DNA from 3 places in the Rothia sp. P6271 genome. Region 1 is predicted to be linked to each of the others. Evidence: predicted binding sites of a transcription regulator. Region 1 holds the regulator's gene; each other region holds the start of a gene.
The links. Region 1 encodes HrcA, which represses chaperone genes, less so after heat shock. Its sites were predicted from a motif close to TTNGCACTCGNNNNNNNCGAGTGCNAA; they were not measured.

Region 1 (4,267 bases):
TCTACCATATTTGCGAAATCGTATTAATAACGCACAGTGCGGCACTTCCTGCGGTAGAAGATCGTAATACGTGTTCGCCTAAGAGACAGACTGCGGCTCCAGCTTTTTCAAATGCCTCAAGCTCCTGCTCAGATATACCACCTTCTGGGCCAACAACAAGATAAATACGTTGAGGTAAACTCTCTAACTCCGAGATGTGCTGGGTCAATAGGCGTGTTCCTTGCTCATGCAAGATAATAACCATAGCACCGTGCGTAACCTCTTGTGCGATACGTTCAGCTAAATCGTGTGAAGATACAAGATTTTCGACCTGAGGTATCCAGCTACGTCGTGCCTGCTTTGCCGCAGCACGGACGGTGTTATTCCATTTCGTGTGAGCCTTTACTGCTCGTTCTTTTTTCCAACGAACGATAGATCGGTCAGCGCTCCAAGGAATGACTCCCCAAATACCTAATTCAGTGGCGGTCTCTATCGCCAATATGTCTCTATCCTGTTTAGCTAACGCTTGAACAAGAATAATTTCGGTTGATGGTTCTTCGTGCAAAATAGTGTTTACACGAACTTCTAACCCATCCTCAAGATATGAGAATACTTCTGCTTCGGCTCGTGTACCTTTACCGTCAGCAAGGTCTATGGCCTCACCTATCTCTAAACGTTTCACGACTTTAGCATGATGCCCCTCTACCCCCTGCACAGCGATAAGCTGCCCTGAAGTTACTGACTGAAGTTCATCAGAGGAAACATAGAAAATAGGTGAGGTCACAGAATATCCTTTGTACTTTTTAACGATCGAAACGTTCTTTGAAACGTGAGAAGAAACCGTGCTTCTCACGTACTGTTTCACTAATTTTGAGGTCTTCTTGACGGCTCTGAGCAAATTGTTGAAGCATTTCGCGTTGCTCTTCAGTCAAATTCGTCGGTGTTTTGACCTGGACATGAACTTTGAGCGAACCTCGATCTGCTCGATCAAAATGAGTCACTCCTAATCCTTTAAGCGTGACAACATCTCCAGATTGAGTACCAGCTTTAATGCTTACGGTTTGTGGACCATCAAAAGTTTCTAAAGTGACTTCTGTACCTAGGGCAGCTGCCGCCATACTAATAGCGATGGTGGCATGTAAATCATCATCTTCACGTGTGAAAGTATCGTGTTGATTGACGCGAAGATCCACATAGAGGTCTCCTGCTGGTCCGCCTGCTGTACCGGCCTCACCATAACCGGCTAGACGCATACGCGCGCCGGAAGAAACACCAGCCGGAATTTTAATGGTGATGGGCTTCCGTTCTCGGACTCGTCCTTCGCCGTAACATTCTGGGCAGGGGCTTTGAATAACAGTGCCGAAAGTATTACAAGATGGGCACGCGACAGGCTGTACTACAGTTCCAAGGATAGATTGAACTTGTCGTTGCATATATCCTTGTCCACGGCAGGTGTCACAGGTGACAGGGGCTGTTCCTTCAGCGCAACCGTCACCATCACATTTTTCGCAGGTTACTGCGGTATCAACGGTAATAGGTTTTTCTGCACCAAATACGGCATCTTCAAGGCTGATACGAACCGTAATGCGAGCGTCTTGACCCTGACGTGTTCGGCTTGTAGGGCCCTGTTGCGGTTGGTTAAAGAAGGTCTCAAAAATATCCGAGAATCCGCCAAAACCTCCGAAGTTTGCGCCTCCGAATCCGCCTTGTGCCTGTCCGTTTTCGTTGCCGGTCTGGTCGTAAATACGTCGTTTATCAGGATCAGAGAGAACATCGTGGGCATGTGATACGCGTTTGAACTCTTCAGCTGCTTCTGCCGAGGGGTTAATATCGGGGTGAAGCTGACGAGCTTTCTTACGGTATGCCTTTTTGATTTCTTCGGGGCTTGCATCGGGGGAAACACCTAATGTTTCATAGTGACTGCTCACTCACATCATCCTTATCGTGTGTTGCTATGTGTTGAAAGTATTTTGTAGAAATTCTAGTCGTTGAGAACTAACTACCCAAAATTTTTGAAAGATATTTTGCTACGGCTCGCACTGCGGCTGTACTTCCTGCATAATCCATTCTGGTTGGGCCAACAACCCCAAGCTTAGCGGTACAACTAGGCGAACTATATACAGAAGTAACGATAGACGTTTCGCTCAGAGGGGCCGCACTATTTTCTGTGCCAATACGGACAGCGTATCCTCGTGGGTCTTGAGCCATCTCAGCTAGTAAATGCAGCATCGTTACTTGTTCTTCTAGAGCTTCTAAGATGGGTGCGATGCTGGTGCTGAAATCTTCTGTTGCTTGCGCCAGATACGAAGTTCCAGCAATAAGAAGTTTCGAGGTATCTTTGGGTGAAAGCAGCTGGCCTAACGCATCAAGAACCCCGTTCTCTAGGCTATGAGGAACATCACGAGAGGAAGGTAATGAAGCTAAGAGGGAACGTGCAACCTGATATTTCTGTTGCTGACATTTTTCGATGAGTCGAATTCGAAGCAGCTCAAGCTCTTCTTCCCTATACCGTTCAACTTGCGCTAGTCGTTGGGTGAGCTGCCCAGAGTTGCTAATCAACATTACCGTTACATGATGTTCTCCAACAGGTATTAGCTCAATATGTCGAACAACATTCTCTGGTGCAGAGGGGTACTGAAGAATCGCAACCTGCTGAGTTAGCTGCGACAGTATTTTAACTGTCTGTGCAAGTATTTCATCAACACTGTCATAAGAGTCTAAAAGACGGTGAATCGCACGTTTCTGCGCAGTCGAAAGAGGACGAGGATTAGAAAGCTCATCCACGAAGAAACGATACCCTTTTTCTGTGGGGATACGTCCCGCGCTCGAATGCGGTGCTGAGATGAGTCCCTGCTCTTCAAGGATAGACATATCGTTACGAACCGTAGCGCTAGAAACGCCTAAATGATGGCGTTCGATGAGCGCTTTAGACCCCACCGGTTCGCGGAAACTGATATAGTCCTCAACGATTGCTTGGAGGATCTTATGCTGACGAGATTGCGTCACGGAACCTACCTTGAAATAGAGAGAAATTAGCACTACTGCACTTTAAGTGCCAATGTAACTGTAGTACTGAAACCTATTAAAACCCTAGCGCGTACGCTCAGGGCTAATGGAATAAAATACTTACTATGGAAAATTACTATGCGTGGGGTGCTCAAGAACTCAACCAACTACACCAAAGAAGCCAACCAGAGATACAAGAAGTTCATCTGGTTCAAGGAATGCTCCTTGAAGACGTTCATAGTGGTTGGGTTGGGATTGCTAAAACGTATGAGCGTATCGGCGCTGAAGGTATGGTGGGATTAGAAGACGCTCGAGGGAAAATTAAAACTTTTCCCTTAGGATTTGGCTTTCTTCTTGAAGGAACTCCTGTCAAAGTGCTACCGCCACGGGCACATGCCACTCGTTCTGTTCCTAAAATTAGTCGCTCTGGATCTATTGCCGTAGAGAATGTGCCGGCACAAGTTGCCCGCGCCTCACGTATCTGGGTCGAAGGTATCCACGATGCAGAACTGGTTGAAAAAGTATGGGGGCATGACCTACGAGTTGAAGGTATTGTGGTAGAACCTCTACACGGTATTGACGACTTGCCTGATGCTGTTCGTGAGTTTTGCCCTGCACCACACCGACGATTAGGTGTTCTTGTTGACCATCTAGTAGAAGGTTCTAAAGAAAGCCGCATTGTGGCTCAGGCGTTACAGATACCTGGTGCTAGGAACAACGTGCAGATTGTTGGACATCCTTTTGTCGATATTTGGCAGGCTGTACGCCCTCAACGACTAGGAATAAAAAAATGGCCAGTTATTCCTCGTGAAGAAGAATGGAAAAAAGGTGTACTCAAAAGGCTAGGATTGCCCTGCACGAGTCAAGAAGATGTTGCTCAGGCATGGAAAAAGATTCTAGGACGAGTGAACTCTTATCAAGATTTAGAACCTACTCTGTTAGCTCCGGTTGAACAATTAATCGATTTTCTGATGGAATCACCTGAGTAAAGGTTTAGCTGTGCCAAAGGTCTCGACTAAAGTGAAGAAAAAGATCACAAAAGTTCTTCTACATTGAACACATCAGACCTAGAATGGATTGTAATCTTTTATCTCGTAATCATTTAGCCTGTCTCGCAACTTTTAGAAGAGTGAGTGTTTTTTTGAAAACTGTTGTATCCCCTGACTCTAAGTTTGAGGGTTCATCCACACCTATGAACAAGTTAACGGTCCAACAGGATCGCAACATCGCAACCCTCGCCCACTTTGGAGGCGTCATTGGTTGCATCCCCTCGGGTATTATT
Region 2 (4,267 bases), on a different contig from region 1:
CAAAGAATTTTCAACATATCGTTGAAAAAATTACATCATGCCGCCCATACCAGGATCCATAGCAGGTGCAGCACCAGCAGGTTCAGGCTTGTTAGCAACAACAGCCTCAGTGGTCAAGAAGAGACCAGCGATAGAAGCAGCGTTCTGCAACGCAGAACGAGTCACCTTAACAGGGTCGTTGATGCCAGCAGCCATCAGGTCTTCGTACTCACCGGTTGCAGCGTTCAAACCGGTACCAGCAGGCAAACCGCGAACCTTATCAACAACAACACCGGGTTCTAGACCAGCGTTGGTCGCAATCTGCTTCAACGGTGCGTCGATAGCAACCTTGACGATATTTGCGCCAGTTGCCTCATCACCGGTGAGTTCAAGCTTCTCGAAGGCTTTAGTGCCAGCCTGAATCAAAGCAACGCCACCACCGGCGACAATGCCTTCTTCAACAGCTGCCTTTGCGTTACGAACAGCATCTTCAATGCGGTGCTTACGTTCTTTGAGTTCAACCTCAGTTGCAGCGCCAGCCTTGAGAACAGCAACGCCACCGGCAAGTTTAGCCAAGCGCTCCTGAAGCTTCTCGCGGTCATAATCAGAATCGGAGTTAGCAATCTCGCCACGAATCTGAGCTACGCGACCTTCAATAGCAGCTGCGTCGCCAGCACCTTCAATGATGGTGGTCTCGTCCTTAGTAACAACAACCTTACGTGCAGAGCCAAGAAGGTCAATAGTTGCTTGGTCCAAAGACAAACCGACTTCTTCGGTAATAACCTGTCCACCAGTCAAAATAGCGATATCTGCCATCTGAGCTTTACGACGGTCACCAAAGCCAGGAGCTTTGACAGCAACAGACTTGATAGAACCACGCATCTTGTTCAAAACCAGTAGTGCAAGAGCTTCGCCCTCAACGTCTTCTGCGATGATAAGAAGTGGCTTACCAGCCTGCATAACCTTCTCAAGAACAGGGACAAGATCTTTCACATTAGAGATCTTGGAGTTCACAATGAGAATATAAGGATCCTCAAGGACTGCTTCTTGACGGTCTGGGTCAGTGACGAAGTATCCGGAGAGGAATCCTTTATCAAAGCGCATACCTTCGGTGAGCTCAAGCTCTAGACCAAAAGTATTGGACTCTTCAACAGTGATGACGCCTTCTTTGCCGACCTTTTCCATGGCTTCTGCAATGAGCTTACCAATTTCGGTGTCGCCAGCAGAGATAGATGCGGTTGCAGCGATTTCTTCTTCAGTCTCAACTTCTTTAGCAGAAGAAAGAAGTTCAGCGGTAACTGCTTCAACAGCTTTCTCAATACCGCGCTTGAGGCTGAGAGGATCTGCACCAGCAGCAACGTTGCGGAGGCCTTCACGAACAAGTGCCTGAGCAAGAACAGTTGCAGTAGTGGTACCGTCACCAGCAACGTCATCGGTCTTTTTAGCAACTTCTTTGACCAGCTCTGCGCCGATCTTTTCGTATGGATCTTCGAGTTCGATTTCTTTAGCGATAGAAACGCCATCATTGGTAATCGTGGGAGCGCCCCAAGACTTTTCCAAAACAACGTTACGACCACGAGGTCCGAGAGTAACCTTCACAGCATCTGCTAGGGTATTCAGACCCTTTTCAAGGCCACGACGTGCCTCTTCTTCAAAAGCAATGAGCTTTGCCATTATGCTTAATCCCTCCTGGACTAAGAAAGTATTTTTCTCTCAGTTGTGCCCGCGACGGACGATGTTCTATAAGCCATGCTCTTCACAACTTATAAAGACATCTCACAAGATGAAAGTAGATATTCTCAAAGCTACCTACCGCGAATCTAGCACTAGGATTTAGCAGTCGGAGACTTTGAGTGCTAACAACAATTTTGACACCTCAAAGCACAGAGCGCAAACCTCTTGAAAGAACAAACACATTTAATCGCCCATAGCGCACAGATTACGGGGCAACGGCAGGAAGATAATCAGAGGCAAGAACAACATACAACGGGGAAGAACCAGAAGAACGCTCTTGAATATAACCAATACCTAACGCATCAGCCAAAGTATTAGCCTGTTGCTCATAACCGGCAGAATAAAACACTGTCGAAACATATACAGGCGTACCCTTCCAATTCTCTGTCACGGGCACAGGGTATCCTAAAGCCTCCACACGCTGAGTCAGTTCTGCAGCAGCACCCGTATAGGCCGAAGAGTTATAAACCTCAACCTTAATATCAGCAGGGTCAGTAGGAGCATAAGTTGGAGTCACAGCGCTTTCTGAAGCAGTAGCGCTCGCAGAGCCTGTTTCAGAAGCCACCGGAGAAAGAGTGCGTGGCTGAACCACAAACATTACTGCACCCACCAGAAGCGCAAGCGCACCAGCAACAACAATCAGAAGAGTCTGCCTCGTAGCATGAGCATTACCTAGAGGCTCACCACGATAAGCACCACGACGTTTTGAATTTTCAGGTACGTCGTCGAATTCATCATGAGGATACGAGTTCACATTAATCTCCGATAGCTACAAGCAATAGTTCTTCCATCTAGAGTACACAGGCTACAACCTAAAAACCCTTTTATTTTCCGTGGACTATCATCATAAAGAGCTCAAGACACCGAAAATTCAGGGCTTAGAATTGTCGCGTTGTTCCCTTAACCGACGCATCAACGCTGGTTCCTGAGCAATGACACGTGGAGAATCTATCAGTTCGTTAAGAATCTGATAATACGCTGTTGGATTTAATCCTAAACGTTCTCGAATCACTCGTTCTTTCGTCCCAGGATAACGCCAACGCTGCTTCTCTAAAGCAATCATCTTTTCTTCTTGTTCTGTTAGCCCTGTATCAGGAGTATGCTGAGGAGCGTACAACTCAGAAGTATCTTCGCACATATCACTCCCCCATCTTTCCTAACCCGGTATGATAAAAAATCCCATTGTATCTTATGTGTTCTGCCAAATAGCACACATATCATGACGCATAGCAACCATTCAAACGGTGAGAACGGAATCTCATGCCCGCTTTACCCCTTAAAGAAATTATGTCTCCAGACTGGGCTGAAGCCCTAGCCCCAGTAGAACACAATATCCGTGCCATGGGCGACTTTTTACGTCAAGAACACCAAGCTGGACGACGCACACTACCGCCGTCACAACAAATCTTCCGAGCCTTCCAAGAACCGCTAGCACAAGTTAAAGTCCTCATCATCGGACAAGACCCGTACCCCACCATAGGGCACGCCATGGGACTTTCTTTCTCTGTACACCCGCAAGTGCGCCCTATCCCACGTTCACTTCAAAATATTTACCGCGAACTATCCTCCGATATGAACATTACCCCGCCAGAACATGGTGACCTCAGCGCGTGGACGCAGCAAGGAGTACTTCTTCTCAACCGTGTACTTTCTGTTGGTGCAGGAGAAGCCGGATCTCATAGAAATAGAGGGTGGGAAAATATCACCAGCTGCGCAATTGAAGCTCTCGTCCAACGAAAACAGCCGCTTGTCGCCATACTGTGGGGACGAGATGCACGAAATACGAAAACTCTTATCTCACCCTACCCCTGTATCGAATCAGCACACCCATCACCTTTATCGGCATCACGCGGATTCTTTGGATCACGACCCTTCTCAAAAGCAAACGAATTGCTAGTTCAACAAGGAGCAGAGCCTATTGATTGGCGACTTCCGTCGTCAACACCTATAGCGCCCTAAAACGTTAGGCTAACGGTCAAAGACGGTTGTGGAAAGATCTTCTCGTTCACGCCCGAAACGTTGAATCAGCCACTGCATGAGGTAATGCCCCAACGCAACACCTGAAGCCATCGCAACAATAATTGCGGCAGCGGTGATAACGCCGGGCATTGAGTTGAGGGTGTCGGTCTCTACCGTAAAAGAGTACATACCTCGGAATAATGACAAACCAGGTAGGAGGAATGTTAGAGACGGAATCGCAAATATGGCTTGTGGGGCGTGCAGACGGTATGCCAAATATGTGCTGACCATACCAATAACGAAAGCTGCTACCGCCGTATTACCGCGCCCTGCACCTTCTCCCAAGAAAAAGGTGTACACGTGGTAAGTGCTCAGCCCGCTTAAAGTTACTAGCGCAATCCACCACAATGTTTTCAACCGTGCATGAGTTGTAATAGCAATAGCAAGGGTAGCGACTGTCATCCAGAAGATGTTATCGACGATAGTTGGTTTCGCAAAAACCGACTGCGATACGTCAATAGTGGTTGCCGTTGTAATCGATAAGACGGTTACACCGCTAGCGAGTCCCACAACAAGCCCCAAAAAAGACATACCT
Region 3 (4,267 bases), on a different contig from region 1:
GGCTGCGTCTTGGGCGTAATAGTCTACTGAATTATATGCTAAACGCCAGTTGAGAAAGTAAAAAAGTGCAGCTATACCATCGTGGATGATGCCCATGATTCGTGATGGGGACAGGAAGAACCATGCGGCGATTACTGTTCCTGCGATGACGGTGGCAGCAGCCGGCAGTAAGCGTTGAAAAACGTGTAACCAGTATTTGATGAGGGCCAGCGGTCTTCCCTCATTGATTTTACGTAAGGTTGAGAGGGAGAGGAGGAAGGCGGAGATGAAGAGGAAGACGTCGACGCCTCCAGAAACTTTGCCGAACCAGATGTGGTAGGTGACAACGAGGAAGAGAGCTAATGCGCGTAGGCCTTGAATTTCGGGGCGAAAACCTTGGGTTTTAAGCCACCGCCTATTCAACGGGTATTTGGTGTGTGTTTGCGCAACCATGAAAGAGTTCTCTTTCTGTGTGTATATCTGATTGACGAGAGTGCTGACCTTTGAACGTTACCGGAACTGGAGTCGATTGTCTGCCTAAATAGTATTTTTTCGAAGCCTACTGTGAGCAAACACAAGTTCTTTTTGAGGCCAGAAGAGCCTGTTTTAGTCCCTATACGGGAGGCTAAAACAAGCTCTTCTGTACCGTTAGAGGTTCTGAGAAGAAAATATTTTATTTCTCTTCTTCGTCCTCTGTTTCTGGTTTCTCGACGACGAGGGTTTCGGTTGTCAGTACCAATGCGGCAATGGATGAAGCGTTCTCTAGTGCTGAGCGTGTTACTTTGACGGGGTCAATAACACCAGCAGCGATGAGGTCTTCATAGTCGCCGGTACGTGCGTTAAAGCCAGAGCCAACAGGTAGTTGAGCTACTTTGCTGGTGACAACGTATCCATCTTCGCCTGCGTTTTGAGCAATCCAGCGTAGAGGTTGGACGAGTGCTTTCTTGACGATTTCAACACCGGTTTGAGCGTCTTTTGACTCAAGTGTCATACCTTCAAGTGCTGCTAACGCATGCACGAGAGCTGTTCCTCCGCCTGCGACGATGCCTTCTTCAAGGGCTGCACGGGTTGAGGACACTGCGTCTTCAATACGGTGTTTACGTTCTTTTGCTTCGACCTCGGTTGCTGCACCAACTTTGATGACGCCAACGCCACCGGCAAGTTTTGCTAGGCGTTCTTTGAGCTTTTCACGGTCCCATTCGGAGTCGACTCGCTCAATTTCTGCGCGGAGTTGGCTGACTCGTTCAGCGACGTCTGCAGAGGTTCCGGCACCTTCAACGATGGTGGTGTTGTTTTTAGTGACGGTGATACGTCGTGCTGAGCCAAGCTGGTCAAGGGTAACTGAGTCAAGGGAGATACCGAGTTCTCCGGTGATCACAGTGCCGCCGGTAAGAATTGCAAGATCTTGCATAATTGCTTTGCGGCGGTCTCCGAAGCCAGGAGCTTTGACGGCAACGACGTTGAGGTTTCCTCGAAGCTTATTGACGACGAGGGTGCTAAGAGCTTCTCCGTCTACGTCTTCTGCGATGATGGTCAGTGGCTTTTTTGCCTGAACAATTTTTTCTAGCAGTGGCATAATCTCAGCGACTGTTGAGATTTTGCCTTGGTAGAGCAGGATTAAGCTATCTTCGAGGACTGCTTCTGCACGATCAGAGTCGGTGACGAATGATGGTGAGAGGTAGCCTTTGTCGAATTGCATACCTTCGGTAATTTCCAGTTCAATTTCTGTGGTTGAACCGTCTTCGATGGTGATGACGCCGTCTTGTCCGACTTTGTCGAAAGCTTGGGCGAGAAGTTCACCAATTTCTGGGGACTGTGCTGAGATAGCCGCTACGTGTGCGACTTCTTCGCCTTGAACGTCTCTGGCATTTTCGAGTAGCCGTTGGGAGACAGCGCGAACGGCGGTTTCAATGCCTCGTTTGACTTCTCCTGGTGCGGCACCAGAGGTGACGTTACGCAGACCTTCAGAAACAAGCGCTTGAGCGAGTACGGTTGCAGTAGTTGTACCGTCACCTGCTACATCGTTTGTTTTGGTGGCGACTTCTTTGGCGAGTTGAGCGCCAAGGTTTTCGTATGGGTCTTCTAGTTCAATTTCACGAGCGATAGATACACCGTCATTAGTAATGATAGGTGCGCCCCACTGCTTGTCAAGGACGACGTTGCGCCCGCGAGGGCCCAACGTCACTTTGACAGCGTTTGCGAGTTTATCCACACCAGCTTGCAGACTCTTACGAGCTGCATCATTGAATTCAAGCTGTTTTGCCATGAATTCTTAGCTCCTTTGTATTGTGTGCGGAAAAGATTATTTGTTGACGATAGCCAATACGTCGCGTGCGGAGAGAATGAGGTAGTCTGCTCCGCCGAAGGATACTTCGGTTCCGCCGTATTTGGAGAAGATGACGATATCGCCTTCTGCTACGTCTACGGGGATGCGGTTGCCTTTTTCGTCGGTACGTCCTGGACCAACTGCGATAACTTTTGCTTCCTGTGGCTTCTCTTTAGCGGTATCAGGGATAACAAGTCCGGATGCGGTGGTCTGTTCTGCTTCGAGAATCTGGACGACTACGCGGTCTTCGAGTGGTTTGATGGAGGACATTTTTGCTCCTTGATGTTCTTTTAACATTTCTGATGTTTGAGCTAAATGGTGCTTTTGAGAAAGTGTCGTCGTCGCGGTGCCGATACTTCTTCAAGAATAATTAGCACTGTCAGCTCTTAAGTGCTAACACAAACTTTAGAGCCGTACCCTAGAGAAGGTCAAGAAAACCCGCCAGTTTCGCACACAGCGCATCTATAATATGAGTTCTAGCCCAATATAAGGACACTGACGACTATGAGCACCTCTGTACATCCGGCACCAGCAGTTGAAGAAACTCAAGAAGAGTTAGAAGCAATTGCCCAATTCGTCCCTTACCATACGAGTCAAGCTCTCAATTATGCAACACAATTACGGGCACAAGGTTTCAGTGCAGAAAGTGTTCGCAGGATTTTAGCTCAAGCAAAAAATAGAACGAAAGCTTCCGAAAAATTTGGGGATAGAGCTCATCACATGCTTCTCAGCGAAGCTGGATATGAGCAGGCTACGCGCCAAGCTGTCGCGATGGTACATGCACAACGTTTTGTACAAGCGAAAGTTCATTCTGTTGCAGATTTGGGGTGTGGTATTGGTGCTGACGCACTCTGTTTCGCTCAAGCAGGGTTAGCCGTTACTGCCGTAGACATCGACGAGCAAACAGCTAGTTACGCCCAATATAATCTTGCTGATTTTCCAACAGCACAGGTTTTGTGCGCAGATGTGCAACAACTCGAGCTAAAGGCACTTCCTCATATATTTGGTCGCCCTATTGATGCGTTATGGCTTGATCCGGCACGAAGAACAGTTCAACAGGGTAAAACACAATCACGGACTTTTGACGCAGAAGATTTTTCTCCACCTCTATCATTCATCCGAGAATTAGCACAAACAGGAATCGCCATGGGCGTCAAAATGGGGCCAGCTATCCCCCACGATCAAATACCTGAAGAATGTGAAGCACAGTGGATTAGCCATCATGGGTCTGTTGTTGAAGTCGTGCTGTGGTTTAACGCGTTAGCACGACCTCACGTTAAAAGAAGCGCGCTCGTCCTTGATAGTGACCCTTTTGAGCCGTCAGTTGTCACTGAGGTTTCTAGCCCTTACCATGAATCTCACAGCCAGCAACAAGCATCTGAACCGCTGTATGAGGTCAAAGAATATATTTATGAGCCAGACGGTGCTTTAATTCGTGCGCATCTTCTCAGCGAAATTATTCGTACCACCGACGCAGAACTTATTGACGAACATATTGCGTATCTGACAAGTTCACATCCTCTGCAGATACGAGGCGTTAAAGGATACCGTGTAGAACAGATACTCCCGATTAACGACAAACATCTCAAACGCTGGGTACGTGAAAATAGCATCACGACACTCACCATTAAAAAACGGGGAGTAGATATTTCTCCTGAACAGCTACGTATCAAACTCCTTGGAGCCCAAAAAAATACCAAAAAATCGGGGAAAGGGCACCATGGAACACTCATTTTAACGCGTATTGGAGAAGGTAAAACTTCTCGACGATTAGCGTTGGCTGTCTCACCTTTATGACGTCATAAGTACGTAATCCGTCTTTTCTGACCTACCATGGAAAAACACCATCACAGGTAGGAGAACGATGATTCCCTTCGCGCCGTCCGCACCATCCACATTAGGGGTAGAGTGGGAGCTTGCCCTTGTCGACGCTCAAACACAAGAGCTATGCTCTCGAGCGCA

Region 2: groL (chaperonin GroEL) is a predicted target of HrcA. The motif match lies at 1,813-1,839, and genes of this name have one in related genera.
Region 3: groES (co-chaperone GroES) is a predicted target of HrcA. The motif match lies at 2,676-2,702, and genes of this name have one in related genera.

Annotation. Positions count from the first base shown of each region.
Region 1 is NZ_JBLXXV010000002.1:197,748-202,014, reverse strand. It holds gene ACN08X_RS03280 (16S rRNA (uracil(1498)-N(3))-methyltransferase) at 2-763, opposite strand; gene dnaJ (molecular chaperone DnaJ) at 783-1,907, opposite strand; gene hrcA (heat-inducible transcriptional repressor HrcA) at 1,975-2,985, opposite strand; gene ACN08X_RS03265 (DUF3097 family protein) at 3,111-3,974, shown strand; gene ACN08X_RS03260 (DUF4870 domain-containing protein) at 4,178-4,267, shown strand, end outside.
Region 2 is NZ_JBLXXV010000001.1:406,582-410,848, forward strand. It holds gene groL (chaperonin GroEL) at 31-1,653, opposite strand; gene ACN08X_RS01870 (LytR C-terminal domain-containing protein) at 1,919-2,467, opposite strand; gene ACN08X_RS01875 (DUF3263 domain-containing protein) at 2,585-2,851, opposite strand; gene ACN08X_RS01880 (uracil-DNA glycosylase) at 2,974-3,672, shown strand; gene ACN08X_RS01885 (threonine/serine ThrE exporter family protein) at 3,682-4,267, opposite strand, start outside.
Region 3 is NZ_JBLXXV010000001.1:169,381-173,647, forward strand. It holds gene ACN08X_RS00735 (acyltransferase family protein) at 1-432, opposite strand, end outside; gene groL (chaperonin GroEL) at 653-2,245, opposite strand; gene groES (co-chaperone GroES) at 2,282-2,575, opposite strand; gene ACN08X_RS00750 (THUMP-like domain-containing protein) at 2,810-4,102, shown strand; gene ACN08X_RS00755 (glutamate--cysteine ligase) at 4,170-4,267, shown strand, end outside.